Regions from separate parts of the Streptomyces sp. NPDC046866 genome, predicted to be linked through region 2. Evidence: predicted binding sites of a transcription regulator. Region 2 holds the regulator's gene; the other holds the start of a gene.
The links. Region 2 encodes HrcA, which represses chaperone genes, less so after heat shock. Its sites were predicted from a motif close to TTNGCACTCNGNNNNNCNGAGTGCNAA; they were not measured.

Region 1 (14,110 bases), on a different contig from region 2:
GCCTTCGACTTCTCCTTCACCCGTGACGCGCAGATGGCCCAGGACGACTACGTCACCACGCTGTGGACCTGGACGGGCAAGCACAAGGGCGAGTTCATGGGCATCGCCCCGACCGGCAAGACCTGCACGATGACCGGCACCACGGTCTTCCGCTGCGAGGACGGAATGATCAAGGAAGGCTGGTGGCACTACGACGCCATGCGCGTGATGCGGGAGCTCGGCGCGATGTAGCAGCCCCGCGGGAGCACCGGTCCCCACACGGCGAAGGCCCCGGTCCCCACCGCCGGGCGGCGGTGGGGACCGGGGCCTTCACGCGCTCAGGGAGCGACCGGGTCAGTGGCTGTGGCCGTGACCGTGGCCGTGGCCGTGGGCGTCGGCCTCCTCCTCGGCCGGCTTCTCGACGACCAGGGTCTCGGTCGTGAGCAGCAGGGAGGCGATGGAGGCGGCGTTCTCCAGGGCGGAGCGGGTGACCTTGACCGGGTCGATGACGCCGGCCTTGACCAGGTCGCCGTACTCACCGGTGGCGGCGTTGAAGCCCTGGCCCTTGTCGAGCTCGGCGACCTTCGAGGTGATGACGTAGCCCTCGAGGCCGGCGTTCTCGGCGATCCAGCGCAGCGGCTCGACGGCGGCGCGGCGGACGACCGCGACACCCGTGCCCTCGTCGCCGGTCAGGCCCAGGTTGTCGCCGAGCACCTTCACGGCGTGGACCAGCGCGGAGCCACCACCGGAGACGATGCCCTCCTCGACCGCGGCGCGGGTCGCGGAGATGGCGTCCTCCAGACGGTGCTTCTTCTCCTTGAGCTCCACCTCGGTGGCGGCGCCGACCTTGATGACGCAGACGCCGCCGGCGAGCTTCGCCAGGCGCTCCTGCAGCTTCTCGCGGTCCCAGTCCGAGTCGGTCGCCTCGATCTCGGCCTTGATCTGGTTGACGCGGCCCAGCACGTCGTCGGCGGAGCCGGCGCCGTCGACGATGGTGGTGTCGTCCTTGCTGATGGTCACGCGGCGCGCGGTGCCCAGGATGTCCAGGCCGGCCTGGTCGAGCTTGAGGCCGACCTCCTCGGCGATGACGGTGGCACCGGTGAGGGTGGCCATGTCCTGCAGCATCGCCTTGCGGCGGTCGCCGAAGCCCGGGGCCTTGACCGCGACCGCGTTGAAGGTGCCGCGGATCTTGTTGACGACCAGGGTCGACAGGGCCTCGCCCTCGACGTCCTCGGCGATGATCAGCAGCGGCTTGGAGCCACCCGCCTGGATGACCTTCTCCAGCAGCGGCAGCAGGTCCTGGATCGAGGAGATCTTGCCCTGGTGGATCAGGATGTAGGGGTCCTCGAGGACCGCCTCCATGCGCTCCTGGTCCGTGACGAAGTACGGCGACAGGTAGCCCTTGTCGAAGGCCATGCCCTCGGTGAACTCGAGCTCCAGGCCGAAGGCGTTGGACTCCTCGACGGTGATGACGCCGTCCTTGCCGACCTTGTCCATCGCCTCGGCGATGAGCTCGCCGACCTGCTGGTCCTGGGCGGACAGCGCGGCCACGGCGGCGATGTCGGACTTGTCGTCGATCGGGCGGGCCGTGGCGAGGAGCTCCTCGGAGACGGCCTTGACCGCCGCGTCGATGCCCTTCTTCAGGGCGGCCGGGGAGGCGCCGGCGGCGACGTTGCGCAGGCCCTCGCGGACCAGCGCCTGGGCCAGGACGGTGGCGGTGGTGGTGCCGTCGCCCGCGATGTCGTTGGTCTTGGTCGCCACCTCCTTCACCAGCTGCGCGCCCAGGTTCTCGTACGGGTCGTCCAGCTCGACCTCGCGGGCGATGGTGACACCGTCGTTGGTGATGGTGGGGGCGCCGAACTTCTTGTCGATGACGACGTTGCGGCCCTTGGGGCCGATCGTCACCTTGACCGTGTCGGCAAGCTTGTTGACGCCGCGCTCGAGGGCGCGACGGGCGTCCTCGTCGAACTTCAGGATCTTCGCCATGGGAGCGGTTCAGCCCTCTCGGAAAACTCGGGGTTCAACGAACCGCGCCCCTCGCCGCCCGGCAATCAGCGGGGTGACCAGGGGCGCAGCTCAATGCAGTGCTGGGTGAAGCGAATTACTTCTCGATGATCGCGAGCACGTCGCGAGCCGAGAGGACGAGGTACTCCTCGCCGCTGTACTTCACTTCGGTGCCGCCGTACTTGCTGTACAGCACGACGTCGCCGACGCTGACGTCCAGCGGGAGACGCTGGCCGTCCTCGAAGCGGCCCGGGCCCACGGCGAGGACGACGCCCTCCTGGGGCTTCTCCTTCGCGGTGTCCGGGATGACCAGGCCGGAGGCCGTGGTCTGCTCGGCGTCGAGCGGCTGGACCACGATGCGGTCCTCAAGCGGCTTGATGGCAACCTTGGAGCTGGCGGTCGTCACGATCCGACCTCCCCCTTCGGAGATCTCACGGGGTTAACTGTCTGAGGTGGCGACCAGGTGGATCCGTCGTCGCGGGTGCCGGACCTGCCCGTCGCTGTGTTGGCACTCACCGGGGGCGAGTGCCAGGTGCGAGACTATTCCGGCGATTAGCACTCGGTCAAGCGGAGTGCCAACACGCTCCGTCCGGGTCCCGGATTCGGAGCGTGCCCACAGCACTCCCCGGCCACATCCGGCCGAAACCCTGCGGTCGCGACGTCCCCCGAACGGCCCCGAGCAACCTCGCCGCCGTCTTTTACGTCTTGCACGATATGAAGATAAAGCGCCTCAAGGGGGACCGGATCGGACAGCCGTGCGGAGGCTGAGACCGCTGACGACGGCCGGCGCACGCCGCCGGACCGAGGCGCTGCTCCTCGTCTTCGTCATCGGCATCGCCGTCCTCGGGCACGCGAGCGCGGGCCTCGCGCTGAACGGCGAGCTCCCGGCGAACCTCAGCGGCTTCACCATCAGCCTGACCCTGCTGGCGCTGGTCGCCCATCTGGGCGTGCGCCGGTTCGCCGCGTACGCCGATCCGCTGGTCCTCCCGCTGGCCATGCTGCTGACCGCGCTCGGGCTCGTCCTGCTGCACCGGCTCGACCAGTCCTACATCGAGCGGTACGGGGCCGAGGCCAACGCGCCCGGCCAGCTGGTCTGGACGGTGATCGGCGTCGCCGCCTGCCTGCTGGTCGTGGCGCTGCTGCGCGACCACCGGCTGCTCCAGCGGTTCATCTTCCTCACCATGGCCGTCGCGCTGGTGCTGCTGACCGCGCCGGCCTTCTCCCCCGCGGACACCTACGGCGCCAAGCGCTGGATCGTCGTCGGCGGCTTCTCCGCGCAGCCCGGCGAGTTCGTGAAGATCATGATCTCGGTCTTCTTCGCGGGCTACCTGGTGATCCACCGCGACGCCCTGGCCCTGTCCGGCCGGAAGTTCCTCGGCCTGCGGCTGCCCCCGATGCGCCAGCTCGGGCCGCTGATCACGGTGTGGATCGTCTCGCTGCTGGTGCTGGTCTTCGAACGCGACCTGGGCACCTCGCTGATCTTCTTCGGCGTCTTCGTGGTGATGCTGTACGTCGCCACCGAGCGCACGAGCTGGATCGTGTGCGGCCTGCTCATGGCCGCGGTGGGCGCCTTCGTGGTCGGCTCCACCGAGCCGCACGTCAAGGGGCGCGTGGCGGCCTGGCTCAACCCACTCTCGTACTACTGGAAGGACCGGCCGCCGGGCGTCACCTCCGACCAGTCGGCGCAGGCCCTGTTCAGCTTCGGCACCGGCGGCATGTCGGGGACGGGGCTCGGCATGGGCCACCCGGAGCTGATCCAGTTCGCGGGCCGCAGCGACTTCATCCTGACCACGGTCGGCGAGGAGCTCGGCCTGGCCGGGGTCATGGCCGTACTGCTGCTGTACGCCCTGCTCGTGCAGCGGGGGCTGCGGATGGCGCTGGGCGCCCGCGACCCCTTCGGCAAGCTGCTGGCGGTGGGCCTGTCGGCGGCCCTGGCCCTGCAGGTCTTCGTGGTGGCGGGCGGGGTGACCGGGCTGATCCCGCTGACCGGCAAGGCGCTGCCGTTCCTGGCGAAGGGCGGCTCGTCCCTGCTGGCCAACTGGATCATGATCGCCCTGCTGCTGCGGATCAGCGACAGCGCGGAACGGCAGCGCGAGGCGGACAGCCGCGGCCCGGTGGAGACGACGATCACCCCGGTGATCGCGCTCAGTGGATCACGCTGAAGCTGCGCCAGGGCGGGCTGCCGGGGGCCGTGTCGTTCGACAGGGTGGTGGCGACGTAGGTGCCGTCCGCCTTGTCGGACTTCTTGCAGTCCGGCGTCCGGTACAGCACGACGTCCACCAGCGTGCTGTTGTGCACGTGGGCCGCGCCGCGCGGCAGGAGGATCCGGTGGCAGCCCTCGACGGAGGTGTTCGAGTGGGTGACCTCGATCGGCGAGTCCTCGGCGCGAAACCTGAGCTCGCCCACGGTGGTCTTGCCGGCCGAGCAGGCCGTGGCGGTGAGGAGCAGGAGCGAGGCCCCTGCGATGACGGTGAGACGCCGGGAGCGGTGCATGGCTCGTTCCTCGTCTGTGCGGGTGCGGGCAGCCGTTACTCGCAGCTTGGCGAGCCCGGCGGCGGAGGGCATCCGCTGCGCGCCCGGCCGGATGACGGCCGAAGGGGCGACCCGCCGACCCGTCAGAGCCAGTCCTCCAGGCGGCCTATGCGGTAGCCCTGGCGCTGGATGCTCTCCAGCATGTGCTTGGTCATCTGGACCTCGTTCTCGCCCTTGAGCTCGGACGGGCCGCGGAAGTGGGCCAGGACGATGTCACCGGGCTTGAGGCCGGAGCCCTCGGCGTACTGGAAGTCGTTGATCTGCATCGACGCCTTCCACAGCACGACCTGCGTGATGCCGCACTCGGCGGCCGCCTTGAGGGTGTCGTCGTTGTAGTTGCCGTACGGCGGGCGGAAGCGGGTCGGCTTGGCGCCGAAGCGCTTCTCCAGGCGCTCCTGCTGACCGCATATCTCCTTCTTCTGTGCCGCGAAGGGGAGCGTGCGCATGTTCGGGTGGGTCAGCGTGTGGTTGTTTATGGTGCTGCCGGAGCCGTTGTCGCGGATCTTCTCGAAGTGGCCGTAGTCCGACGAGGCGATGTTGTCCGTCAGGAACATGCTGATCGGCAGCTTGAGGTCGGCCGCCATCTTCAGGAACTCGGGGTCCTTTTCGGCGCCGTCGTCGAAGGTCAGGAAGACGACCTTCTCGCCTGCGGGGACGGGTATTCGGTCCACCACCAGGGGCTTGCCCGGGGCCGCCGGCGGCAGGGCCGGCTTCTGCGGGGGCTTGGGCGCGAACTGCACGGGGGCGTTCAGGCCCCACTTCCGGTACGCCTCGTCGCCGGGGCTCGCCGCCGAGGGGGACCCGCTCGGGGACGGCGACGCCGAGGCGGAGGCCGATGCGCCGGCGTGCCCGTCGGCGGTCTTGCGCCCCAGTCGTTCGATCGGGTCCACGCTGTTCCCGCACCCCGTCAGGGACAGGGCGAGCGCGCCGGCCGCCAGCGTTCCGGCCGTCAACCGGCGCGCGTACTTCACAGGTAGTCCTCCAAGCGGGCCACGGCATACCCCTTGTCCGTGACGGTCTTCATGACGTGACGGATCATGTCAGGCATGGAGCCCTTCCAGTCGTCCCGCCCCCGGAAATGCGTGAGGATGATATCTCCGGGATGGAGGTCGCGGTCCCATTCACGGTAGTCCATCCGGTCCGGGAAGGCCTCGGCGTTCCAGAGCGGAACCGCTTTGATGCCACAGGACTTGGCCGCTTTGAGCGTGTCCTCGTTGTAGTTCCCGTACGGCGGCCTGAGCAGGGCCGGGCGCTTGCCGAACTGCTTCTGGATGATGTCCTGCTGGCCGCAGATCTCCTCGCGCTGCTGCTCGTACGTCAGCGCGGGCAGGTAGCGGTGGTTGAGGGTGTGGTTGTCCAGGGTGACGCCGGCGTCCTGCATCTTCCTGAAGTAGGAGTAGTCGTCGCGGATGAGGTAGTCGCTGAGGAACGCCGTGTACGGGATCTTCAGCTCCTGCATCATCCTCAGGAACTCGGGGTCCTTCTCGGCGCCGTCGTCGACGGTCAGGAAGACGACCTTGTCCTGCGTGGGGACGGTCGTGAAGACCGGGGGGAGGTCTTCCTGGCCGTCGACCTCGAAGCCCTCGCGGGTGGTGATCTCCGGCTTCGCCTTGGGCGCCGGCGGCGCGGCGAGCGGCGCCTTGTCCAGCTTCCACTTCTTGGCCGCGGCGACCACGGCCCGGCGGGCCGCCTTGCGCTGCTCGGGGGTGAGGGGGGCGCCGGGCGCGCCCGTCGCCTCGGTGCCCTGGCCCGGCTTGCCGGGCCTGGTCCGGTCGGGTGACTCCGCGGAGGAGCCGCAGGCGGTTCCGAGGGCCGCGACCAGCAGGGCGGCCAGCGCCACCCCGGTCCGGGCGCGCGGGCCGGCTCCGCGCCGGCGACCATGAAGCGTCCTATGTCCCTTTTGTCGTACAAGCTGCATAGCTGCGCATCCTGGCACCGCCCGCGCGCGCCGCGCGTCCGACACCGCGGGCGGACCGCGACCTTCCACCGGGTGGCGCACACTGGCCGACAATGAACGGGTGACACCCGAAGACTTCGCCGACCTCCTCACCCCCGAGGGCCGCGCCCTCCTGGACTCGCTGCGCGACTACGACCCGGGCCAGGAGCTCGCCGTCGCCACCCGGCTGCGCCGCGACCACCCCGCGCACCTGGTCTCCGCCGCCCTCGGGCAGGCCCGGCTGCGGCAGCGGGCGGTGGCGAAGTTCGGCGCCGAGGACGCGTTCCGGATGTACTTCACCCCCGGCGGTGCGGAGATGGCCACCCGGGCCTCGGTGGCCGCGTACCGCGCCGGGCGGCTCGCGGATCTCGGCGTGCGCAGCGTCGCCGACCTGTGCTGCGGCATCGGCGGGGACGCGCTGGCCCTGGCCCGGCTCGGGATCCGGGTCCTGGCGGTGGACCGCGACCCGCTGACCGCCGCGGTCGCCCGGGCCAACGCGGGGGCGCTGGGGCTGGCGGAGCTGATCGAGGTCCGGGAGGCCGACGTGACGGCCGTCGACACCACCGGCTACGACGCCGTCTTCATCGACCCGGCGCGGCGCGGCGGACGCGGCCGCATCTTCGACCCGGAGTCCTACTCGCCGCCGCTGTCCTGGGCGGTGGAGACGGCCCGCGCGGCGAGGACCGCCGCCATCAAGATCGCCCCGGGCATCCCCCACGAGGCGGTCCCGGCCGGCGCCGAGGCCGAGTGGATCTCCGACCACGGCGACGTCAAGGAAGCCGTCCTGTGGTTCGGCCTCCCCCGCCCCGCTGCCCCGGCCGAGGCGTGGCCCGCGACGCCGCTCGCCGAACCGACCGAAGGCCCGGCCACGGGCCCGGCCGACGCCTCGGCCGCCGGGACGGCTGCGGGCCCGGCCGCGGGTGCGGGTGCGGGTGCGGGCTCGCCCGACCAAGCCGCCACCGGCGGAGCCGGGCGGGACGGGTCCGGGCGCAGCCCGGGGAACGGGGGAAGGGCGGGGAGGGGACCAGCCCCGCAGGGCAGCCCACCCCGCGGCGGCGGGCTCACGGCCACGGCCGGCGAGCCGGCCGGCGGGTCGGCCGGCGCCTGGGCCGAGGACACGGCAGCGGGTCCGGCCGCGGGCCCGCACGACCAGGCCGCCACCGGCGGAGCCGGGCGGGACGGGTCCGGGCGGAGCCCCCGCGGCGGCGGGCTTCCGGGCGCGGCCGGGGGCCGGGCCGGGGTGGCCGGGGTGCGGGCCACCCTGTTGCCCGGGCCGCGCACGCTCCGGAGCACCGGCCCACTGGTCGACGCACCGGTCGGGCCCGTCGGGCGGTACCTGTACGAGCCCGACGGGGCGGTCATCCGGGCCCACCTCGTCGCGGAGGTCGCCGACCGGCTGGGCGGCCGCCTCATCGACCCGACCATCGCCTACGTCACCGCCGACGAGCTGCGCGCGACGCCGTACGCGACCGCGTACGAGATCACCGACGTGCTGCCCTTCGGCCTGAAGAAGCTCAAGGCCCTGCTGCGCGAGCGCGAGGTCGGCACCCTGACCGTGAAGAAGCGCGGCTCGGCCATCGAGCCCGAGGAGCTCCGCAAGAAGGTCAAGCCGCAGGGCCCGAACGCCGCGACGGTGTTCCTGACCCGCGTCGCGGGCGCCCCCTCGATGCTGATCGGCTCTCCGGTCAGCGCCCCGTAGCCCCGCCGAAGGCGCGCACCGCCCAGCGGTAGTGCGCGCCGGCCTTGGCCAGCCCCAGCAGGCCGGTGATCCACAGGACCATGCCGAGGCCCACGAAGTACGCCACCTCGCCGTACGTGCTCTCGCCCGGCCGGGCCGAGGCCGCCGAGGCGAAGGCCACGCAGAGCCCGAGCGCGGCGGGGACGAAGGAGGCCAGCAGCCAGGCCAGGCTCAGCCCCGGCGCCCGCAGCCCGGCGTCGGCGGCGGGGTCGCGCTCCCAGGCGGCCCAGGCGTGCAGGAGCCGGCGCACCTCCCGGTCGCGGCGGGCCCCGCGGGCGAACCAGAACCCGGCCGGGACGAGCACGCCCACCCCCAGCGTCGCGAAGACGACCCCGAAGACGGCGGAGAAGGCCTCGGGGCTCTCGAAGGACATCAGCGCCATGCCGACGAAGGACCAGCCGAGCGCGAAGACCGCGGCGACGGCCCAGAGCAGCAGCAGCCGGTCCAGGCCGAGGTTGAGCCGGCCCAGCTGCCGGAGGATGCGAGCCCGGTCGGCCCGTACGGCGGCCCCGTCCAGCCAGGGGCGCAGGTCCTCGGGCGGCGGCGGGGGCGGCAGGTCACGGCGAGGCATGCACATGACCCTATCCGGCCAACGAGCCCCGGTCGGGAACGGGAGACGGGTCCGGCCGCCGCGCCCCGGCGGTCAGGCCCGCCCGACCGCCTCCACCGACTCGAACCGCCAGCGGTGCACCGGACGGGTGATCAGGTCGGCGGCGGGCTCGGGGAGTTCGGGGAACTCCCCGGCCGGCCCCTCGGCCGCCTCCCACCAGGTGATGACCAGCACCCGGTCCTGCGCGGCCCGGAACAGCTCGCGCCGCACCGGCTCGCGCTCCAGCACCTGCGAACGGGCCCACTCCAGCAGCTCGTTGCCCCGTCCGGCGGCGGCCCGGGCCTCCCACATCAGCGCGACGGTGCCCATCAGTACAGGTTGTCCTTGCTGAGCTCGTGCACGTGGTCGTGGTCGTGGCCGTGCCCGTGGGCGGAAGCTCCCCCGTGGGCGTGCTCGCGCCCGTGCTCGTCATCGCCGCCGCCGGAGGCCCCCGGCACGTGCGGGTCCGTCACCGGCAGCGAGGAGTCCGCGGACAGGTCCCAGTCCGAGGCCGGCCGGTTCCGCCGGACCATCTCCGCGCCCAGCGCCGCCACCATCGCGCCGTTGTCCGTGCACAGCTTCGGGCGCGGCACGCGCAGGACGATGCCCGCGTCGTCGCAGCGCTCCTGCGCCAGCGCCCGCAGCCGGGAGTTGGCCGCGACACCGCCGCCGATCATCAGGTGGTCGACGCCCTCGTCCTTGCAGGCGCGGATCGCCTTGCGGGTCAGCACGTCCACCACGGCCTCCTGGAACGACGCCGCCACGTCCCGCACCGGCACCTCCTCGCCCGCGTTCCGCTTGGCCTCGATCCAGCGGGCGACCGCCGTCTTCAGCCCCGAGAAGGAGAAGTCGTACGCGGGGTCGCGCGAACCGGTCAGCCCGCGCGGGAAGTTGATCGCCATCGGATCGCCCTCCTTGGCCAGCCGGTCGATGACCGGGCCGCCGGGGAAGCCCAGCTGCAGCACGCGCGCGATCTTGTCGAAGGCCTCGCCCGCCGCGTCGTCGATGGTCGCGCCCAGCGGCCGCACGTCGGAGGTGATGTCCGGGGCGAGCAGCAGCGAGGAGTGCCCGCCGGAGACCAGCAGCGCCATGGTCGGCTCGGGCAGCGGCCCGTGCTCCAGCTGGTCCACGCAGATGTGCGAGGCCAGGTGGTTCACCCCGTACAGCGGCTTGCCGAGCGCATACGCGTACGCCTTGGCCGCGGACACGCCGACCAGCAGCGCCCCCGCGAGGCCGGGGCCCGCGGTGACCGCGATGCCGTCGAGGTCGCGGGCGCTGACGCCCGCCTCCTTCAGGGCGCGCTCGATGGTCGGGACCATCGCCTCCAGGTGCGCGCGGGAGGCGACCTCGGGCACGACGCCGCCGAAGCGGGCGTGCTCGTCGACGCTGGAGGCGACCGCGTCCGCCAGCAGGGTGGTGCCCCGGACGATGCCGACGCCGGTCTCGTCGCAGGAGGTCTCGATGCCGAGGACGAGGGGTTCGTCAGCCATGGGTCTCACCTTGTACGGGTCCGTCCGCGGGGACGGAGTGTGCGGGATCGGAAAGGCGCATCACGAGCGCGTCGACGTTGCCGGGCTGGTAGTAGCCCCTGCGGAAGCCGAGCGGTTCGAAGCCGAAGCGCTCGTAGAGCTTCTGGGCGCGGGTGTTGTCCACCCGCACCTCCAGCAGCACCTCGGCGCACTCGAACGCGGTGGCGGCGCGCAGCAGGTCGGTGAGGAGCCGGGCGCCGAGCCCGGTCCCCCACTGGTCGCGGGCGGCCGCGATGGTCTGTACGTCGCCCAGGTCGCCGGCGGCGGCCAGCCCGGCGTACCCGACGAGGCGGCCCGTTCCCTCGTCCTCGGCGACCACGTAGTGGCGGGTGGCGTGCGGACCGCGCGCGTGGGCGAGCTCGGACCAGAACATCCCGGCGGACCAGGCGTCCTCGGGGAAGAGCTCCTGCTCCAGTTCCAGCACGGGCTCGATGTCCCACCAGCGCATCTCGCGCAGCACGGGGGTCACTGCGGTCACTGCGGTCACTTCGGTGTGACCACCTTGTAGTTCTTCGGCACCTGCGCGTCGGGCCGGCGCAGGTACAGCGGCGTCGGGGGCAGGAACTCCTGCCCGGCCGCGATCCGGCGCGCCGCCAGGCCCGCGAGGGCGGCAGCGCTCTGGTGCTCGGGGCCGCGGGCGTCGGTGAAGACCTCCGGGTAGAGCAGCGCGCCCTGGCCCACCGCCGGCAGCCCGGCGACCTGCTCGGCGATCTCGGCCGGGCGGTCCACGGCGGGCTCGCCGACCCGGGTCAGCGGGTCCTCGTAGCGGGCCCAGTAGACCTCCTTGCGCCGCGCGTCGGTGGCGACGGTGAAGGGGCCCTCGATCCCGGCGGCGCCGGCGGCGTACGCCAGGCCGTCGAGGGTGCACAGGCCGTGCACGGGGATGCCGAGGACGGCGGCGAAGGTCGAGGCGGTGACGAGGCCGACGCGCAGCCCGGTGTAGGGGCCCGGCCCGACGCCGACGACGATGCCGGTGAGGGCGTCGAGCTTGAGCCCGGCCTCGGCGAGGACCTTGTCGACGGAGGGCAGCAGGAGCTCCCCGTGGCGGCGCGCGTCGACCTGGTTCGACTCGGCGAGGACGGAGTCCCCGTCGTGCAGGGCGACGGTGACGGCGGGCGTGGCGGTATCTACGGCGAGCAAGAGCACGCGAACAGCCTACGACTCCCCGGCCCCGGGCCCTCGCGGCCGGTCGCGGGGCACCCCGGCTGCTACCTTCGACCCAGGTATCGGCCGGGGGTCCGGCCGCGGGCGCGTACGCCCGGCGGGCGGCCCCGGTCCAGGGGCAGCGCGCGAGGGCGCGGAGAGGTGGAGCAAGGTGGCACGCAGCAGCTCGGGAATCGTGGCCGGGCTCACCGTCGCGGCGCTCGCCGCGGTCGGTTTCCTCGGCTACCAGGCCTCCGCCACCGCGCCCGCGCATCCGGCGAAGGAAACCCCGCGGGCCGCGGCGCCCGCCGCCGTGCCGGCCGCACCCGGCCCCGAGGCGGCGAAGCCGGCGGCGCTGCCGCCCGACTCCGGCACCGGGGCGCGCGTGGTGTACTCGGTGAACCTGCGGCGTGTGTGGCTGGTGGGCGAGGACGGGCGCGAGCAGAGGTCGTTCTCGGTGATGCCGAGCACGGCCCACCCCAAGCCCGGCACGTACCTGGTGAGCTCGCGCTCGGGGGCGGTCACCGGCTCCGACGGGGTGCCGATCGAACACGTGGTGCGCTTCGCGAGCGCCGACGGCATCGTGATCGGCTTCAGCGCGCGGGTGGACGGACAGATGCCGCAGCCCGACCCGGCCAAGAAGACCGGCGGCATCCGGATGACGCGGGCCGACGGAGACGCGATGTGGGCGTTCGCGACGATCAACGCGAAGGTCGTCGTCCTGCCCTGACGTGTCCTGCCTGACGCGCTGCCCGACACGGCGGCCGCACCCGCGGGCAGCGTTCACCCGGACGGAGGACACGCCGGATCGGCGTGGCGACGGGCCGCGAGGCGTGCGGCTCAGGCCGCTTCGGCCTCCGGGGCGGCCTGCTCGCCGGCGCCGGACCCGGCCTCCGCCTCGGCCTCCTCCGCCCGGGACCGGCGGACGCGGGCGGGCGGGGTCGACACGGCGTTCGCGGCCGCGCCGGCCGCGAGCAGCGCGCCCATGGGCACGGCGGACGGGCGGGGGTCGCGCGGTGCGGTTGCTCCGGATGCTCCTGCCGACATGGCTGCCTCCTGGCCCGGGCCGGCCCGTACTTAGGTAGTCCTAACCAGCCCTCCGTACCATGTCACCACGGGCGCCCCGGTCGGCGCAACATCTTTCCCGACGGGTTGTCGGTACGTTTTCCGGAACCCCGCGCCGCGCCCGCCCGTACCCGGGCTCAGCCCGCCGCCGCGGGGGCCAGGGCGCCCAGCGCGTCCGGCGCGGCCCAGCGGGCGCCGATCCCGCGCACCGAGACCTCGCGTACGTCGTCGAGGACCTCCTCGTGGCCGACGGCCCGGGCGATCACCACGTGCAGGCGGTCCTCGGAGAGCTCCTCCACCTTGCCGTCGCCCCACTCCACGACGACCACGGACTCGGGCAGCGAGACGTCGAGGTCCAGGTCCTCCATCTCCTCCAGCCCGCCGCCGAGCCGGTACGCGTCCACGTGCACCAGCGCCGGCCCGCCGCGCAGCGACGGGTGCACCCGGGCGATGACGAAGGTCGGCGAGGTCACGGCGCCGCGCACGCCGAGCCCCTCGCCCAGTCCGCGGGTCAGCGTGGTCTTGCCCGCGCCGAGCTCGCCGGTCAGCAGGACGAGGTCCCCGGGGCGCAGCAGGCCGGCGATGCTGCGGCCGAGCTCCTGCATGGCCCCGGGCGAGTCGACGGTGATGCGGGCCTGGGCGGCCGGGGCCTCAGGTCCCGGCTGCGGCTCCCGGCTGCGGGGGGTTGCCGGCGGTTCCAGCGGTGCTTCTTCCATGTCCGCCAACGTTAGCCGCTGCGGGCACCGCACCGGTGCGCGCGAACAGCTCGATCAGCAGCGCGGTCACCGTCTCCGGGTACTCCAGCATCATCAGGTGCCCGGCCCGCTCCAGGACGACGAGCTCGGCGGCCGGCAGCGCGTCCTTGATGGCCTGGCTGTGCGCGGCCGGGGTGATCATGTCGTGGTCCCCGGCGATGACGGTGACGGGGATGTCCGCGAACCGCTGGAGGGCCTCGGTCTTGTCGTGGGTCTGGAAGGCCGGGTAGAACTCGGCGACCACGTCGATCGGGGTGGCCTCGATGAGCCGCTCGGCGAAGCGGGCGACGCCCGGGTCCACCTCGCGGGGCGCGCCGAACGAGTACATCTTGATCATGCCGGCGAAGAGGTCGGCGGTGGCCCGCCGCCCGCGCTCGACCAGCTCCACCTGCGAGCCGAGCGCCTTCAGGACGGGCGGCAGGATCCGGCGCACGGCCCCCATGCCCACGGCGGGAAGCCCGTACGTGACCTCCGAGAGCCGGCCGCTGGAGGTGCCGACCAGGGCCACGGCGAGGACGCGGTCGCGGACCAGCTCCGGGAACTGCTCGGCCAGCGCCATGATCGTCATACCGCCCATGGAGTGGCCGACGAGGATCAGCGGGCCCTCGGGGGCGGCCGCGTCGATGACGGCCTTCAGGTCGCGGCCGAGCTGGTCGATGGTCGCCGGCTCGCCGTCGGCCTGGGCGAAGCCGCGGGCGCTGCGGCCGTGGCTGCGCTGGTCCCAGTACACGGCGCGGACCATGCCGCGCAGGGCGGCGCGCTGGAAGTGCCAGGAGTCCTGGCCCAGGCAGTAGCCGTGGCAGAACACCACCGTCGGCGCGGGCGCGGGCTTGCGGCGCA
Region 2 (14,110 bases):
GAAGCCCGCTGCGCGGGCCTGGCGCTCGAACTCCGACGGGTCGCCGTAGCGCTGCGAGAAGTGCGTCAGCACGAGGTGGCGGACGCCCGCGTCACGCGCCGCCCGGGCCGCCTGCCCGGCGGTCAGGTGCCCGTGGTCGACGGCCAGCCGCTCGTCCTCGTCGAGGAAGGTCGACTCGATGACCAGCAGGTCGCAGCCCTCGGCGAGGGCGCCCACCCCGTCGCAGAGCCTGGTGTCCATGACGAAGGCGAAGCTCTGGCCCCGCCGGAGCTCGCTGACGTCGTCGAGGGCGACGCCGCCCAGCTGCCCGTCGCGCTGGATCCGGCCCACGTCGGGCCCCTTGATCCCGTGCCGGGCGAGCAGCTCGGGCACCATGCGGCGCCCGTCGGGCTCGGTGAGCCGGTAGCCGAAGGACTCCACGGGGTGGGAGAGCCGGCGGGCCTCCAGCGTGTACGGGGGCCCCTGGGCCAGCGCCCCGTCGCGGGCCACCGGCTCCTCGCGCAGCTGCACCGTCTCCCGGTAGGCGGTGGCGTGGCGCAGCCGGTCGAAGAACTTCTGCCCGGAGGCCGGGTAGTGCGCGGTCACGGGGTGGGGTACCTGGTCGAGGTTGATGCGCTGGATCACCCCGGCCAGTCCGAGGCTGTGGTCGCCGTGGAAGTGGGTGATGCAGATCCGGTTGATGTCGTGGGCCGCCACGCCCGCGCGGACCATCTGCCGCTGGGTGCCCTCGCCCGGGTCGAAGAGGATGCCCTCGCCGTCCCAGCGCAGGAGGTAGCCGTTGTGATTGCGGTGGCGCGTGGGCACCTGGCTGGCGGTGCCCAGCACCACGAACTCGCGTACGGACACGGCTATCCCGGCGGCCACTGCAGGCCGCGCCCGCCGATGACGTGCGCGTGCGCGTGGAAGACGGTCTGGCCGGCCCCGGCGCCGGTGTTGAACACGATCCGGTAGCCGTGCTCGTCGACCTGCTCCTGGGCGGCGATCTCGCCGGCCTCGCGCAGCACGTCGGCGGTGACGTTCGGCTCGGCGGCCGCGAGGGAGGCGGCGTCGGGGTAGTGCAGGCGGGGGATCACCAGCACGTGGGTGGGCGCCTGGGGGTTGATGTCCCGGAACGCGACGGTCGTCTCGGTCTCCCGGACCACCGTCGCCGGGACGGTCCCCGCGACGATCTTGCAGAACAGGCAGTCGGCCTGCGGTTCCCCGGCCATTGCTTCGCCTTCCGTGGGTGACGCGGGCGGTGCGCCGACGTCGACGTTGATCAGCTCCGGCATCGTATCCGCCGACGCCCGGGCCAGGGCCCGCCTTTCGGGCACGGCGGCTCTCCGGGACCGGCGCCTTTCAGGACCAGCGGCCGGTCCGGGCCAGCAGCACGGCCGCCGCCGCGGTGCCGGCGGTGGAGGTCCGCAGCACCGAGGGGCCCAGCCGGAAGGGCCGGGCGCCCGCCTCCGCGAAGACGGCCAGCTCCTCGGGGGAGACCCCGCCCTCGGGGCCGACCACCAGGACGATGGAGCCCTTGGCCGGGAGCTCGGCGGTGGCGAGGGCTCCCGACGGGTGGGCGCGGTCCTCGTGCAGGACCACCGCGAGGTCCGCCTCGGCGAGCAGCGCGGCGACCTGCTTGGTGCTCATCGCCTCGGCCACCTCCGGGAAGCGGACCCGGCGCGACTGCTTGCCCGCCTCGCGGGCGGTACTGCGCCACTTGGCCAGGGACTTGGCGCCGCGGTCGCCGCGCCACTGGGTGATGCAGCGCGCGGCCTGCCAGGGCACGATCGCATCGACGCCGGTCTCGGTCATGGTCTCCACGGCCAGCTCGCCGCGGTCGCCCTTCGGCAGGGCCTGGACCACGGTGATCCGCACCTCGGGCTCCGGCTCGTGGCCGGTGGCGCAGACCGCCACCGTCAGCCGGTCCTTGCCCTCGGCCGCCTCCACGACGGCCTCGGCCCATGCGCCGCGGCCGTCGGTGAGGACCACCGCCTCGCCCGGGTTCAGCCGCTTCACGGAGACCGCGTGCCGGCCCTCGGGGCCGTCCAGGACGAACCGGGGCCCGGCGGGCACCTCCTCGACCACGAACACGGGGGCGGTCATGACGTACTCCTCTTCTGCATGTCGTTCAACGCGCTCTGCGCCTCGGCGAGTTCCGCGGCCAGCACCTCCACCAGCCCGCCCGCCGGCAGCGCCCGCGCCAGCCGGTGCCCCTGGCCGGCCCACAGGGCCATGCCCTGCGGGTCGCCGGCCGCGGCGGCCGCCTTGCGCAGGCCCGCGGTCATGTGGTGGATCTGCGGGTACGCGGCCGGGGCGTAGGGGCCGTGCTCCCGCATGAACCGGTTCACCAGGCCCCGGGCCGGGCGCCCGGAGAACGCCCTGGTCAGCTCGGTGTGCGGGAACATCGGGTCGGTGAGCGCCTTCTTGTGCAGCGGGTGCGCGCCCGACTCGGGGCAGGGGAGGAACGCCGTGCCGAGCTGGGCCGCCTCCGCGCCGGCCGCCAGCAGCGCCGCGATCTGCGAGCCGCGCATCAGCCCGCCCGCCGCGATGATCGGAAGGGCCACCGCCTCCCGTACCTGCGCCACGAGCGCGAGCAGCCCGACCCGGGCCGTGCCGTCGGCCTGGGGGTCGTCGCGGTGGGTGCCCTGGTGGCCGCCCGCCTCGACGCCCTGGACGCACACCGCGTCGGCGCCGACCGCCTGGGCGGCGCGGGCCTCGTCCACCGAGGTGACGGTGACGATGCTGTACGTGCCGACCTTGCGCAGGGAGGCGAGGACCGCGGGCGTGGGGCAGCCCATGGTGAACGACACCACCGGGACCGGGTCCTCGATCAGGATCGCGAGCTTGGCGTCGTAGCCGTCGTCGCTGGTGCCGAGGGTGTCCTCCTCGGCCAGGGAGACGTCGTACCAGCCGGCCTCGCCGGCCAGCTGGCCGCGGTAGGCCTCGACGGCGGCCGGGTCGGCGTGCCCGGTCTGCGGCATGAAGAGGTTCACGCCGAACGGGCGGCGGGTGAGCGCACGCAGCCGCTTGACCTCCTGGTACATGCCGTCGGCGGTCTTGTAGCCGCCGGCGAGGAAGCCCAGGGCGCCCGCCTCGCACACGGCGGCGGCCAGCGCCGGGCAGGAGGCGCCGCCCGCCATGGGTGCCTGCACGATCGGGTACCGGGTCAGACCGTTCGCTGCCGAGGACATGCTGTGCATCGTGCCACGTCCCGCCCACGGGGCCGAATCACCGCATTCGCCTGGCATGGTCCCCTTCGGCGTCCGGCCGCAGGCGGCCGGACGCGCCGCGGGCCCGGCCGGGGCATGTCCCCGGACCGGGCCCGCAGCTGCGGTCCTGCGGCTCAGCGGCCGTTGAACGCGTCCTTCAGGCGGCTGAACAGGCCCTGCTGGCCCGGCGCGAACTGGCCCATCGGCCGCTCCTCGCCGCGCAGCTTCGCCAGCTGGCGCAGCAGCTCCTCCTGCTGCGGGTCCAGCTTGGCGGGGGTCTGCACCTCGACGTGGACGATCAGGTCGCCGCGACCGCCGCCGCGCAGGTGCGTCACGCCGCGGCCGTGCAGCGGGATCGACTGGCCGGACTGGGTGCCGGGCCGGATGTCGACCTCCTCCATGCCGTCCAGCGTCTCCAGCGGGCACTTGGTGCCCAGGGCCGCCGCCGTCATGGGGAGGGTCACCGTGCAGTGCAGGTCGTCCCCGCGGCGCTGGAAGACCGGGTGCGGGAGCTCGTGGATCTCCACGTACAGGTCGCCGGCGGGGCCGCCGCCGGGGCCGACCTCGCCCTCGCCCGCGAGCTGGATGCGGGTGCCGTTCTCGACGCCGGCCGGGATCTTGACCGTCAGGCTGCGGCGGGAGCGGACCCGGCCGTCGCCCGCGCACTCGGGGCACGGGGTCGGGACCACGGTGCCGAAGCCCTGGCACTGCGGGCAGGGGCGCGAGGTCATGACCTGGCCCAGGAAGGACCGGGTGACCTGCGAGACCTCACCGCGGCCGCGGCACATGTCGCACGTCTGCGCGGAGGTGCCGGGAGCGGCCCCCTCGCCGGAGCAGGTGGTGCAGACGACGGCGGTGTCGACCTGGATGTCCTTGGTCGTGCCGAAGGCGGCCTCGTCCAGCTCGAGGTCGAGGCGGATCATGGCGTCCTGGCCGCGGCGGGTGCGCGAGCGCGGGCCGCGCTGTGCCGCCTGGCCGAAGAAGGCGTCCATGATGTCCGAGAAGTTGCCGAAGCCGCCGGCGCCGAAGCCGCCCGCGCCCGCGCCGCCCGAGGAGGACAGCGGGTCGCCGCCGAGGTCGTAGACCTGCTTCTTCTGCGGGTCCGAGAGGACCTCGTAGGCCGCGTTGATCTCCTTGAAGCGCTCCTGCGTCTTCGGGTCCGGGTTCACGTCCGGGTGGAGTTCGCGCGCGAGGCGGCGGAAGGCCTTCTTGATCTCGTCCTGCGATGCGTCGCGGCGCACGCCGAGTACGGCGTAGTAGTCCGTGGCCACTTACGACTCCGCCAGGATCTGTCCGACGTAACGTGCCACTGCGCGTACCGCTCCCATCGTTCCGGGGTAGTCCATGCGGGTCGGTCCGACCACGCCGAGTTTGGCGACAGTTTCGCCGCCCGAACCGTAGCCGACCGACACGACGGACGTGGAGTTCAGTCCCTCGTAGGCATTCTCATGCCCGATCCGTACGGCCATGCCCGATTCGTTGGCCTCGCCGAGCAGCTTGAGGAGCACGACCTGCTCCTCCAGCGCCTCGAGCACCGGCCTGATCGTCAGGGGAAAATCGTGCCCGGAGCGCGTCAGATTGGCGGTGCCGCCGATCATCAGGCGCTCCTCGGCCTCCTCGGCCAGGGTCTCCAGCAGCGTCGACAGCACGGTCGACACCGTCGGCCGGTCCTCGGGCTCGAACGACTCTGGCAGGTCCTGCACCAGCTGCGGGACGTCGGTGAACCGGCGGCCCACCACGCGGCTGTTGAGCCGCGCCCGCAGATCGGCCAGCGAGGCCTCGCCGAACGGCAGCTGGCAGTCGACGAGCCGCTGCTCGACCCGGCCCGTGTCCGTGATCAGCACGAGCATCAGGCGGGCGGGTGCCAGCGCGAGCAGCTCGACGTGCCGGACGGTGGAGCGGGTCAGCGAGGGGTACTGGACGATCGCGACCTGCCGGGTCAGCTGCGCGAGCAGCCGCACCGTGCGGCCGACGACGTCGTCGAGGTCGACGGCCCCGTCGAGGAAGTTCTGGATGGCCCGGCGCTCGGGCGTCGACAGCGGCTTGACGCCGGCGAGCCTGTCGACGAAGAGCCGGTAGCCCTTGTCCGTGGGGATGCGCCCGGCACTGGTGTGGGGCTGGGCGATGTACCCCTCCTCCTCCAGCACCGCCATGTCGTTGCGCACGGTGGCCGGCGAGACTCCCAGTCGGTGCCGCTCGGTCAGCGCCTTGGAGCCGACCGGCTCCTCCGTCCCGACATAGTCCTGGACAATGGCGCGCAGCACCTCGAGTCTGCGTTCGCTGAGCATCGCGTGCACACCTCCAGCTGTGATGCGGGTCGTCGTGGTGATCGTCCGTGGCGTCTGGCACTCGGGTCGCACGAGTGCCAGAGAACCCCCGGTCAGTGTACGGCCGGGTAGTACACGGCTAGCAAGGGCGGCCCGCCAGGTGACCTTGCCAGGTAGCGTCGCGGCATGGACGTACGTTGGGAAGAGGCCGGGTGGGAGCGGTTGACGCGGCGGACCGGCCGCAGACGCCTCCCGGTGTGGGATTGCACGGTGGGACTGGTGGTCGGCGACGATTCCGTCCTCGTGGTCGACCCGGGTTCGAGCCTCCGGGAGGGGGCTCGGGTACGGGCCGAGGCGGAGCGGCTGACGGGCCGGCGCGTGACCCATATCGCATTCACCCACGGCCATTTCGATCACGTCCTGGCCGGGGCCGCGTTCTCCGGGGCCGAGGTGTACGGGGCCGTCGGCCTGGACGCCGAGCTCCTCGCGGGCGGCGACGGGCTGCGCAGGGACGCGGTGCGCCACGGCCTGGACCCGGCGGAGGCCGCCGAGGCCGCCGACCTGCTCGTGCCGCCGCGGCACCTGGTGTCGGGCGAATGGACGCTGGAACTGGGCGGAGTGCAGGCGCTGCTGGCCAACGTGGGCCCCGGCCACACCGGGTACGACCTGGCCGTCTTCGTGCCGGGCGAGCGGGAGACGGTGTTCTGCGGGGACCTGGTGGAGGAGTCGGGCGAGCCCCAGGCGGGGCCCGACGCGGTGCCGGGGCAGTGGCCGGCGGCCCTGGACCGGCTGCTGGCGCTCGGCGGGGAGGACGCCCTGTACGTGCCGGGGCACGGGGCGGTGGTGGACGCGGCGTTCGTGCGTGCGCAACGCGACACACTGTCGGCGCGTTTCGGCGTGTCGGGCGTCTGAGCGCGCCGGCTCTCCTAAGGTCGGCCGGATGCGTGAGTACTCCCCCGACCTGACCCCGCCGTGGAAGCGCGCCAAGGCCGTGCCCGTGCCCGAGGTGCCGGCCGAGCCCGACCTGGTGGTCGAGGTGGCGGGTACGGACTTCTGCGGGGCCGTGGTGGGCTGCGAGGCGGGCGCGGTGACGCTGGAGGACCGCTTCGGCAAGCGGCGGGTCTTCCCGCTCCAGCCGGGCGGGTTCCTGCTGGAGGGGGCCGCGGTGACCCTCGTACGGCCCCCGCGGACCCCGGCCGGGCCGGCCGGGCCGCAGCGCACGGCGTCGGGCTCGATCGCCGTGCCCGGGGCGCGGGCGCGGGTGGCGCGGGCCGGGCGGATCTACGTGGAGGGGCGGCACGACGCCGAGCTGGTCGAGCGGGTCTGGGGCGACGACCTGCGGATCGAGGGGGTCGTGGTGGAGTACCTGGAGGGCGTCGACGACCTCCCGTCGATCGTCGAGGCCTTCGCCCCCGGCCCGGACGCCCGCCTGGGCGTGCTGGTGGACCACCTGGTCCCCGGCTCCAAGGAGTCCCGCATCGCCGCGGCGGTCTCCTCGGAGCACGTGCTGGTGGTGGGCCACCCGTACGTGGACGTCTGGCAGGCCGTGAAGCCGGCCGCGCTCGGCATCCGGGCCTGGCCCGAGGTCCCTCGGGGCCAGGACTGGAAGAAGGGCGTCTGCCGGGCGCTGGGCTGGCCGGAGAACACGGGGGCCGCCTGGCGGCACATCCTGTCCCGGGTGACCTCGTACCGCGACCTGGAGCCCCCGCTGCTGGGCGCGGTGGAACACCTGATCGACCACGTCACGGCCTGACGCCGCCGCTGCCGCTGCCGCTGCGCGGAGCCAGTCCCCTCCCCGCCCCTTCCCGAAACCGGGGGCTCCGCCCCCGGACCCTCCCCCAGCTACCGCTGGGGGTACCCCAGCGCCTCAAACGCCGGCGGGGCTGGAATTGCCGCGCAGCGGCACGATCCAGCCCGCGCGGCGTTTGAGCGCACCGGGCGCGAAGCGCACGGAACGGGGTCCGGGGCGTCGGCCCCGGTTTCGGGAAGGGGCGGGTAGGGGAAGCGGCTCCGCGCAGCGGCAGCGGCAGCGGCAGCGGCAGCGGCAGCGGCAGCGGCAGCGGCAGCGGTCAGTCGACCAGGTCGCGGACCACGGCGTCGGCGAGGAGCCGGCCGCGGAGGGTGAGGACGGCGCGGCCGTCCGCGTAGGGGCCCGGCTCCAGCAGGCCGTCCTGCAGCGCACGGCGGGACGCCGCCAGCCCGGCCGGAGCCAGCAGGGACAGCGGGCAGCCGTCCACCAGCCGAAGCTCCAGCAGGATCCGCTCCACCCGCCGGTCCTCCTCGGACAGCAGCTCACGCCCGGCGCCGGGCGACCGCCCCTCGGACAGCGCGGCCGCGTACGCGCCCGGGTGCTTCACGTTCCACCACCGCACGCCGCCCACGTGGCTGTGCGCCCCGGGACCGGCGCCCCACCAGTCGGCCCCCCGCCAGTACAGCTCGTTGTGCAGGCAGCGCCCGGCCTGCGAGGTGGCCCAGTTGGACACCTCGTACCAGCCGTAGCCCGCCGCGGCGAGCACCTCGTCGGCGATCAGGTACCGGTCGGCGTGGACGTCGTCGTCCGTCATCGGGACCTCGCCGCGCCGGATGCGCCGCGCGAGCTGCGTGCCCTCCTCCACGATCAGCGCGTACGCCGAGACGTGGTCGGGCCCGGCGCCGAGGACGGCGTCCAGCGAGGCCCGCCAGTCGTCGTCCGACTCCCCGGGGGTGCCGTAGATCAGGTCCAGGTTGACGTGCTCGAAGCCGGCCTCCCGGGCCTCGGCGACGCACGCCTCGGGGCGGCCGGGGGTGTGCGTGCGGTCCAGCACCTTCAGCACGTGCTGCTTGGCGCTCTGCATGCCGAAGGAGATCCGGTTGAAGCCGCCGGCGCGCAGCTCCGCGAGGTAGGCGGGGTCCACGGACTCCGGGTTGGCCTCGGTGGTGATCTCGGCGTCGTCGGCGAGCCCGAACTCGTCGCGGATCGCCGCGAGCATGCGGACCAGGTGCGCGGCGGGCAGCAGCGTGGGGGTGCCGCCGCCGACGAACACGGTGCGCACGCTGCGCGGGTCGTCGCCGAGGACCTTGCGGGCGAGGCGGACCTCGTCGATCAGGGTGTCGGCGTAGTTGTCGCGGGAGGCGAGCACACCGCCGGTGCCCCGCAGCTCGGTGGCCGTGTAGGTGTTGAAGTCGCAGTACCCGCAGCGCGTGGCGCAGTAGGGGACGTGCAGGTAGAAGCCGAGGGGCCGGTCCCCTGCGCCCGCCAGGGCGTGCGAGGGCAGGGCGCCGTCCTCGGGCATGGGGTCACCGTCGGGCAGGGCGGAAGGCATGCCACCATTGTCCCGCACGCCGCCCGGGGCCCCGGCCGCCGGAGCCCGCCCGGGCCCTTGCCGGGGGCGCCGCGGCCGGCGGCGCCCCGGGCCGCGGGGCCCGGGCACCGCCGCCGTGCAGGGGTCACGCCTCGCGGGCGCCCTCGTACATCTCGTCGATCAGGTGCTTGAACTCACGCTCGACCACCGGCCGCTTCAGCTTCAGGCTGGGGGTGAGGTCGCCGTGCTCGACGTCGAGGTCGCGGGGCAGGATCCGGAACTTCTTGATGGTCTGCCAGCGCTGGAGGCCCTCGTTGAGGGTCTGTACGTACGTCTCGACGAGCCGGTTGGTCTCGGCGGCGGCGAGCACCTCGGCGTAGCTCTTGCCCTCCAGGCCGTGCTCGGCGGCCCAGCCGAGGATGGCGGCCTCGTCGAGGGCGATCAGGGCGGTGCAGAAGTTCCGGTCGGCGCCGTGCACGACGATGCTCGACACGAACGGGCAGATCGCCTTGAACTGGCCCTCGATCTCGGCCGGGGCGACGTACTTGCCGCCGGAGGTCTTGATCAGGTCCTTCTTGCGGTCGGTGATGCGCAGGTATCCGTCGGGCGAGAGCTCGCCGATGTCGCCGGTGTGCAGCCAGCCGTCCTCCTCCAGCACCTCGGCGGTCTTGTCGGGCTGGCCGTGATAGCCCTGCATGATGCCGGGGCCGCGGAGGAGGATCTCGCCGTCGTCGGCGATGCGGACCTCGGTGCCGGGCAGCGGCTTGCCGACGGTGCCGGTGCGGTAGGCCTCGCCGGGGTTGACGAAGGACGCGGCGCTGGACTCGGTGAGGCCGTAGCCCTCCAGGATGTGGACGCCCGCGCCGGAGAAGAAGTAGCCGATCTCCGGGGCGAGGGCCGAGGCGCCCGAGACCGCCGCGCGCAGCCGGCCGCCGAAGGCGTCGCGGAGCTTGGAGTAGACGAGCGCGTCGGCGATCTTGTGCTTGGCGGCGAGGCCGAGGGGGACGCTCGGGTTGCCGGTGCGGCGGTAGTTGTCCTGGGTGGTCCGGGCGTACTCGCGGGCCACGCCGACCGACCACTTGAAGATCTTGTACTTGGCGCCGCCGCCGGCGCGGGCCTTGGCCGCCACGCCGTTGTAGACCTTCTCGAAGATGCGCGGGACGGCCGCCATGTAGGTGGGCTGGACCACCGGAAGGTTCTCGATGATCTTGTCGATGCGGCCGTCGACGGCGGTGACGTGCCCGACCTCGATCTGGCCGGAGGTGAGCACCTTGCCGAAGACGTGGGCGAGCGGCAGCCACAGGTACTGGACGTCGTCGCTGGAGATCATGCCCGTGGCCACGGTGGCCTTGGCCATGTACGACCAGTTGTCGTGCGGCAGGCGGACGCCCTTGGGGCGGCCGGTGGTGCCGGAGGTGTAGATCAGGGTGGCGAGCTGGTCGGAGGTGATGGAGCCGATGCGCTCCTTGACCGCGTCCGGGTGCTTGGCGAGGTACTCCTTGCCGCGCGCCTCGAGTTCGGCGAGGGAGAGCACCCAGCCCTCCGGGTCCCCCTCGGCCGCGACCGCGTCGGCGGCGTCCAGGACGACCACGTGGGCGAGCTCGGGCAGGTCGGCGCGGCGCTCGCGGGCCTTGGCCAGCTGGGCGGCGTCCTCGGCGATCAGCACGCGGCTGGCGGAGTCGGAGAGGATGAACGCCGACTCCTCGGCGTTGGTGCTGGGGTAGATGGTGGTGACGGCGCCGCCCGCGCACATCACGCCCAGGTCGGAGAGGATCCACTCGACGCGGGTGTTGGAGGCGAGCGCGACCCGCTGCTCGGGCTCCAGGCCGAGGTCGATCAGTCCGGCGGCGATGGCGAAGACCCGCTCGGCCGCCTGGCCCCAGCTCAGCGACTTCCAGTCGTCCGGTCCGCTGCCGGAGGCGGCGGGCACCGGGTACCGGTAGGCCTCGTTGTCCGGCGTGGCGGCGACACGCTCAAGGAAGAGGGCCGCCACGGTGGGCGGACGGTTCTCGATCAGGGTCTGTGTGTCGCTCACGGACGTCCTCCGGACCACGCGGCAGGGCCTGCCGCCCTAGTGGGGGGACGGCGGCTTCCAACAGGGCTTGCAACCAGGGGTTGTAACTGGCGAGTAACCAAACGGGTAGTGATCAGGGTAGGGCGCCTCCGGCTGACGCGTAAGAGCCCTTGAGCCGCCGATTCATAACGAAACAGGCCCCCGCGGCGCTGCGCGGGGGCCTGTTCCGCCTGCCGTGCACGGCAGGCGGCTACGGACGGCTACTTCTTCTTCGCGCCCGATTCGTCACTCGACAGGACGGCGATGAAGGCGTCCTGCGGGACCTCCACCGAGCCGACCATCTTCATGCGCTTCTTGCCTTCCTTCTGCTTCTCCAGCAGCTTCCGCTTGCGGGAGATGTCACCGCCGTAGCACTTGGCGAGGACGTCCTTGCGGATGGCGCGGATGGTCTCGCGGGCGATGACGCGGGAGCCGATCGCCGCCTGGACCGGCACCTCGAAGGCCTGCCGCGGGATCAGCTCGCGCAGCTTGGCCACCAGGCGCACGCCGTACGCGTACGCGGCGTCCTTGTGGGTGATGGCGGAGAAGGCGTCGACCTTGTCGCCGTGGAGCAGGATGTCCACCTTGACCAGGCTGGAGGACTGCTCGCCGGTGGGCTCGTAGTCCAGGGAGGCGTAGCCGCGGGTCTTGGACTTCAGCTGGTCGAAGAAGTCGAAGACGATCTCGGCGAGGGGCAGCGTGTAGCGGATCTCGACGCGGTCCTCGGAGAGGTAGTCCATGCCGAGCAGGGTGCCGCGGCGGTTCTGGCACAGCTCCATGATCGAGCCGATGAACTCGGTCGGGGCGAGGATCGTGGCGCGCACGACCGGCTCGAACACGTCCGAGATCTTGCCCTCGGGGAACTCGCTCGGGTTGGTGACCGTGATCTCCTTGCCGTCCTCCAGGACGACCCGGTAGACGACGTTCGGCGCGGTGGCGATCAGGTCGAGGCCGAACTCGCGCTCCAGGCGCTCGCGGATCACGTCCAGGTGCAGCAGGCCGAGGAAGCCGACGCGGAAGCCGAAGCCGAGGGCGGCGGAGGTCTCCGGCTCGTACACCAGGGCGGCGTCGTTGAGCTGGAGCTTGTCCAGCGCGTCGCGCAGCTCGGGGTAGTCGGAGCCGTCCAGCGGGTACAGGCCCGAGAACACCATGGGCTTGGGGTCCTTGTAGCCGCCCAGCGCCTCGGTGGCGCCGCCCGTCATCTGGGTGATGGTGTCGCCGACCTTGGACTGGCGGACGTCCTTCACACCGGTGATCAGGTAGCCCACCTCGCCGACCGAGAGGCCGTCGGCCGGCAGCATCTCGGGCGAGTTGCAGCCGATCTCCAGCAGCTCGTGCGTGGCGTTGGTGGACATCATCCGGATGCGCTCGCGCTTGTTGAGCGTGCCGTCGACCACACGGACGTACGTGACGACGCCGCGGTACGAGTCGTAGACGGAGTCGAAGATCATCGCGCGGGCGGGGGCGTCCTTGACGCCGACCGGCGCCGGGACCTCCTGCACCACGCGGTCGAGCAGCGCGTCCACGCCCATGCCGGTCTTGGCGGAGACCCGCAGCACGTCGTCGGGGTCGCAGCCGACCAGGTTCGCCAGCTCCTCGGCGAACTTCTCCGGCTGGGCGGCCGGGAGGTCGATCTTGTTGAGGACCGGGACGATGGTGAGGTCGTTCTCCATCGCCAGGTAGAGGTTGGCGAGGGTCTGGGCCTCGATGCCCTGGGCGGCGTCCACCAGGAGGATCGTGCCCTCGCACGCGGCGAGGGAGCGGGAGACCTCGTAGGTGAAGTCGACGTGCCCCGGGGTGTCGATCATGTTGAGGATGTGCGTCTTGCCCACGCCGTCGCCCGTGGTGGGGGCCCAGGGCAGACGGACCGCCTGGGACTTGATCGTGATGCCGCGCTCACGCTCGATGTCCATGCGGTCCAGGTACTGGGCGCGCATCTGCCGCTGGTCGACGACGCCGGTCAGCTGGAGCATCCGGTCGGCAAGCGTCGACTTGCCGTGGTCGATGTGCGCGATGATGCAGAAGTTGCGGATCAGCGCCGGGTCGGTACGGCTCGGCTCGGGCACGTTGCTGGGGATGGCGGGCACGCAGTGTCCTGATTCTCGGGTCGCAGTCTGAAGCGTTGGCTGAGCGTCGGTCTGTGCGACAGGCGGATCTGTACGCAGACTCCCATGGTCCCATGGACGCAGGGATGCGCTCGGTTTGGGCCGGTCGAAGCGTGCCTGGTAGCCTGGGTGGCTGTGTCTCGCATGCCCTCTCAGCAGACGGGACACGTCCGGAAAAAACTCTGAACCTGAAAAGGCTCTTTCGTGGCGAACATCAAGTCCCAGATCAAGCGGAACAAGACCAACGAGAAGGCTCGCCTTCGCAACAAGTCGGTCAAGTCCGAGCTGCGCACCTTCATCCGCAAGGCCAACGAGGCCATCCTCGCCGGCGACGCGGAGAAGGCCACCGCTGCGGTCCGCCTGGCTTCCAAGAAGCTGGACAAGGCCGTCTCGAAGGGTGTCATCCACAAGAACGCCGCCGCCAACAAGAAGTCGGCGCTGGCCTCCAAGGTTGCCTCCGTCTGAGGTTCCGCACTCGATGTGATCGCCGGGACGGACCAAGCGGGCCCTCTCATCCGCTCCTGACCGGCACCCCGCGCCGCACGCGGCCTGCGTTCGCCACGCGGGTGCGGCGCACACAGCAGTGACCGAAGGCCCCGGCCTCCACCCTTCCCCAGGGTGGCGGCCGGGGCCTTCGGCATACCCCGAACGCCACTGCGCGCATGCGGCGCCCGGTGCCCACCCGCACCCTGGGTGCCATGCGCACCAGGGGCCGCACCCGAGGCGGGATTCCGCGCTGGGGATGGCTGCTCAGCGGCATGGGCCTGCTGATCGCCCTGGCAGTCGCCGTCGCCGGGATCACGCTCGCCGCACGCGACGAGGGCGGCGGCGAGCTGTTCCTCCAGCCGGCGTCCAGCCTCGGCCCCGACCCCTTCTCCACATACGCCGCCACGGCGTGGCCCTCCGCCCCGGCCCCTTCCGACTCCGGCGACATGGCAGCACCGAGCCGCTCCCCCGCGCCGGTCGCATCGCCGACCGGCCCGGCTCCGACCGCCACCAGGACCGCGATCGCCTTGGACGCCCGCCGGCAGGCCGAGGTGGGCGGGCTGGCCCGGTGCATCGGGCAGCTGACCCTCAAGGACCTGAGCAGCGGGCAGCAGACCGGCCCGATCCGGCAGGGCGGGCAGGTCGTTCAGGAGCCCGCTGCCGATTCGGCAGGGTGGGTCAGTCCGCTGATCGTCCTCGGCGTGGTGGGCGCGCTCATCGGGGTCAGTGG

Region 1: groES (co-chaperone GroES) is a predicted target of HrcA. The motif match lies at 2,536-2,562, and genes of this name have one in related genera.

The regions. Positions count from the first base shown of each region.
Region 1 is NZ_JBEYXN010000003.1:303,958-318,067, reverse strand. It holds gene AB0953_RS07500 (ester cyclase) at 1-231, shown strand, start outside; gene groL (chaperonin GroEL) at 334-1,965, opposite strand; gene groES (co-chaperone GroES) at 2,081-2,389, opposite strand; gene AB0953_RS07485 (FtsW/RodA/SpoVE family cell cycle protein) at 2,739-4,145, shown strand; gene AB0953_RS07480 (hypothetical protein) at 4,129-4,476, opposite strand; gene AB0953_RS07475 (polysaccharide deacetylase family protein) at 4,599-5,486, opposite strand; gene AB0953_RS07470 (polysaccharide deacetylase family protein) at 5,483-6,433, opposite strand; gene AB0953_RS07465 (methyltransferase domain-containing protein) at 6,534-8,150, shown strand; gene AB0953_RS07460 (hypothetical protein) at 8,137-8,760, opposite strand; gene AB0953_RS07455 (hypothetical protein) at 8,833-9,108, opposite strand; gene tsaD (tRNA (adenosine(37)-N6)-threonylcarbamoyltransferase complex transferase subunit TsaD) at 9,108-10,268, opposite strand; gene rimI (ribosomal protein S18-alanine N-acetyltransferase) at 10,261-10,785, opposite strand; gene tsaB (tRNA (adenosine(37)-N6)-threonylcarbamoyltransferase complex dimerization subunit type 1 TsaB) at 10,791-11,453, opposite strand; gene AB0953_RS07435 (hypothetical protein) at 11,623-12,180, shown strand; gene AB0953_RS07430 (hypothetical protein) at 12,291-12,497, opposite strand; gene tsaE (tRNA (adenosine(37)-N6)-threonylcarbamoyltransferase complex ATPase subunit type 1 TsaE) at 12,653-13,120, opposite strand; gene AB0953_RS07420 (alpha/beta hydrolase) at 13,167-14,110, opposite strand, start outside.
Region 2 is NZ_JBEYXN010000009.1:20,393-34,502, reverse strand. It holds gene AB0953_RS15740 (ribonuclease Z) at 1-846, opposite strand, end outside; gene AB0953_RS15735 (histidine triad nucleotide-binding protein) at 849-1,208, opposite strand; gene AB0953_RS15730 (16S rRNA (uracil(1498)-N(3))-methyltransferase) at 1,339-2,082, opposite strand; gene AB0953_RS15725 (nitronate monooxygenase) at 2,079-3,170, opposite strand; gene dnaJ (molecular chaperone DnaJ) at 3,323-4,459, opposite strand; gene hrcA (heat-inducible transcriptional repressor HrcA) at 4,460-5,476, opposite strand; gene AB0953_RS15710 (MBL fold metallo-hydrolase) at 5,642-6,367, shown strand; gene AB0953_RS15705 (DUF3097 domain-containing protein) at 6,396-7,208, shown strand; gene hemW (radical SAM family heme chaperone HemW) at 7,525-8,727, opposite strand; gene AB0953_RS15695 (AMP-dependent synthetase/ligase) at 8,882-10,771, opposite strand; gene lepA (translation elongation factor 4) at 11,011-12,876, opposite strand; gene rpsT (30S ribosomal protein S20) at 13,099-13,359, shown strand; gene AB0953_RS15680 (hypothetical protein) at 13,593-14,110, shown strand, end outside.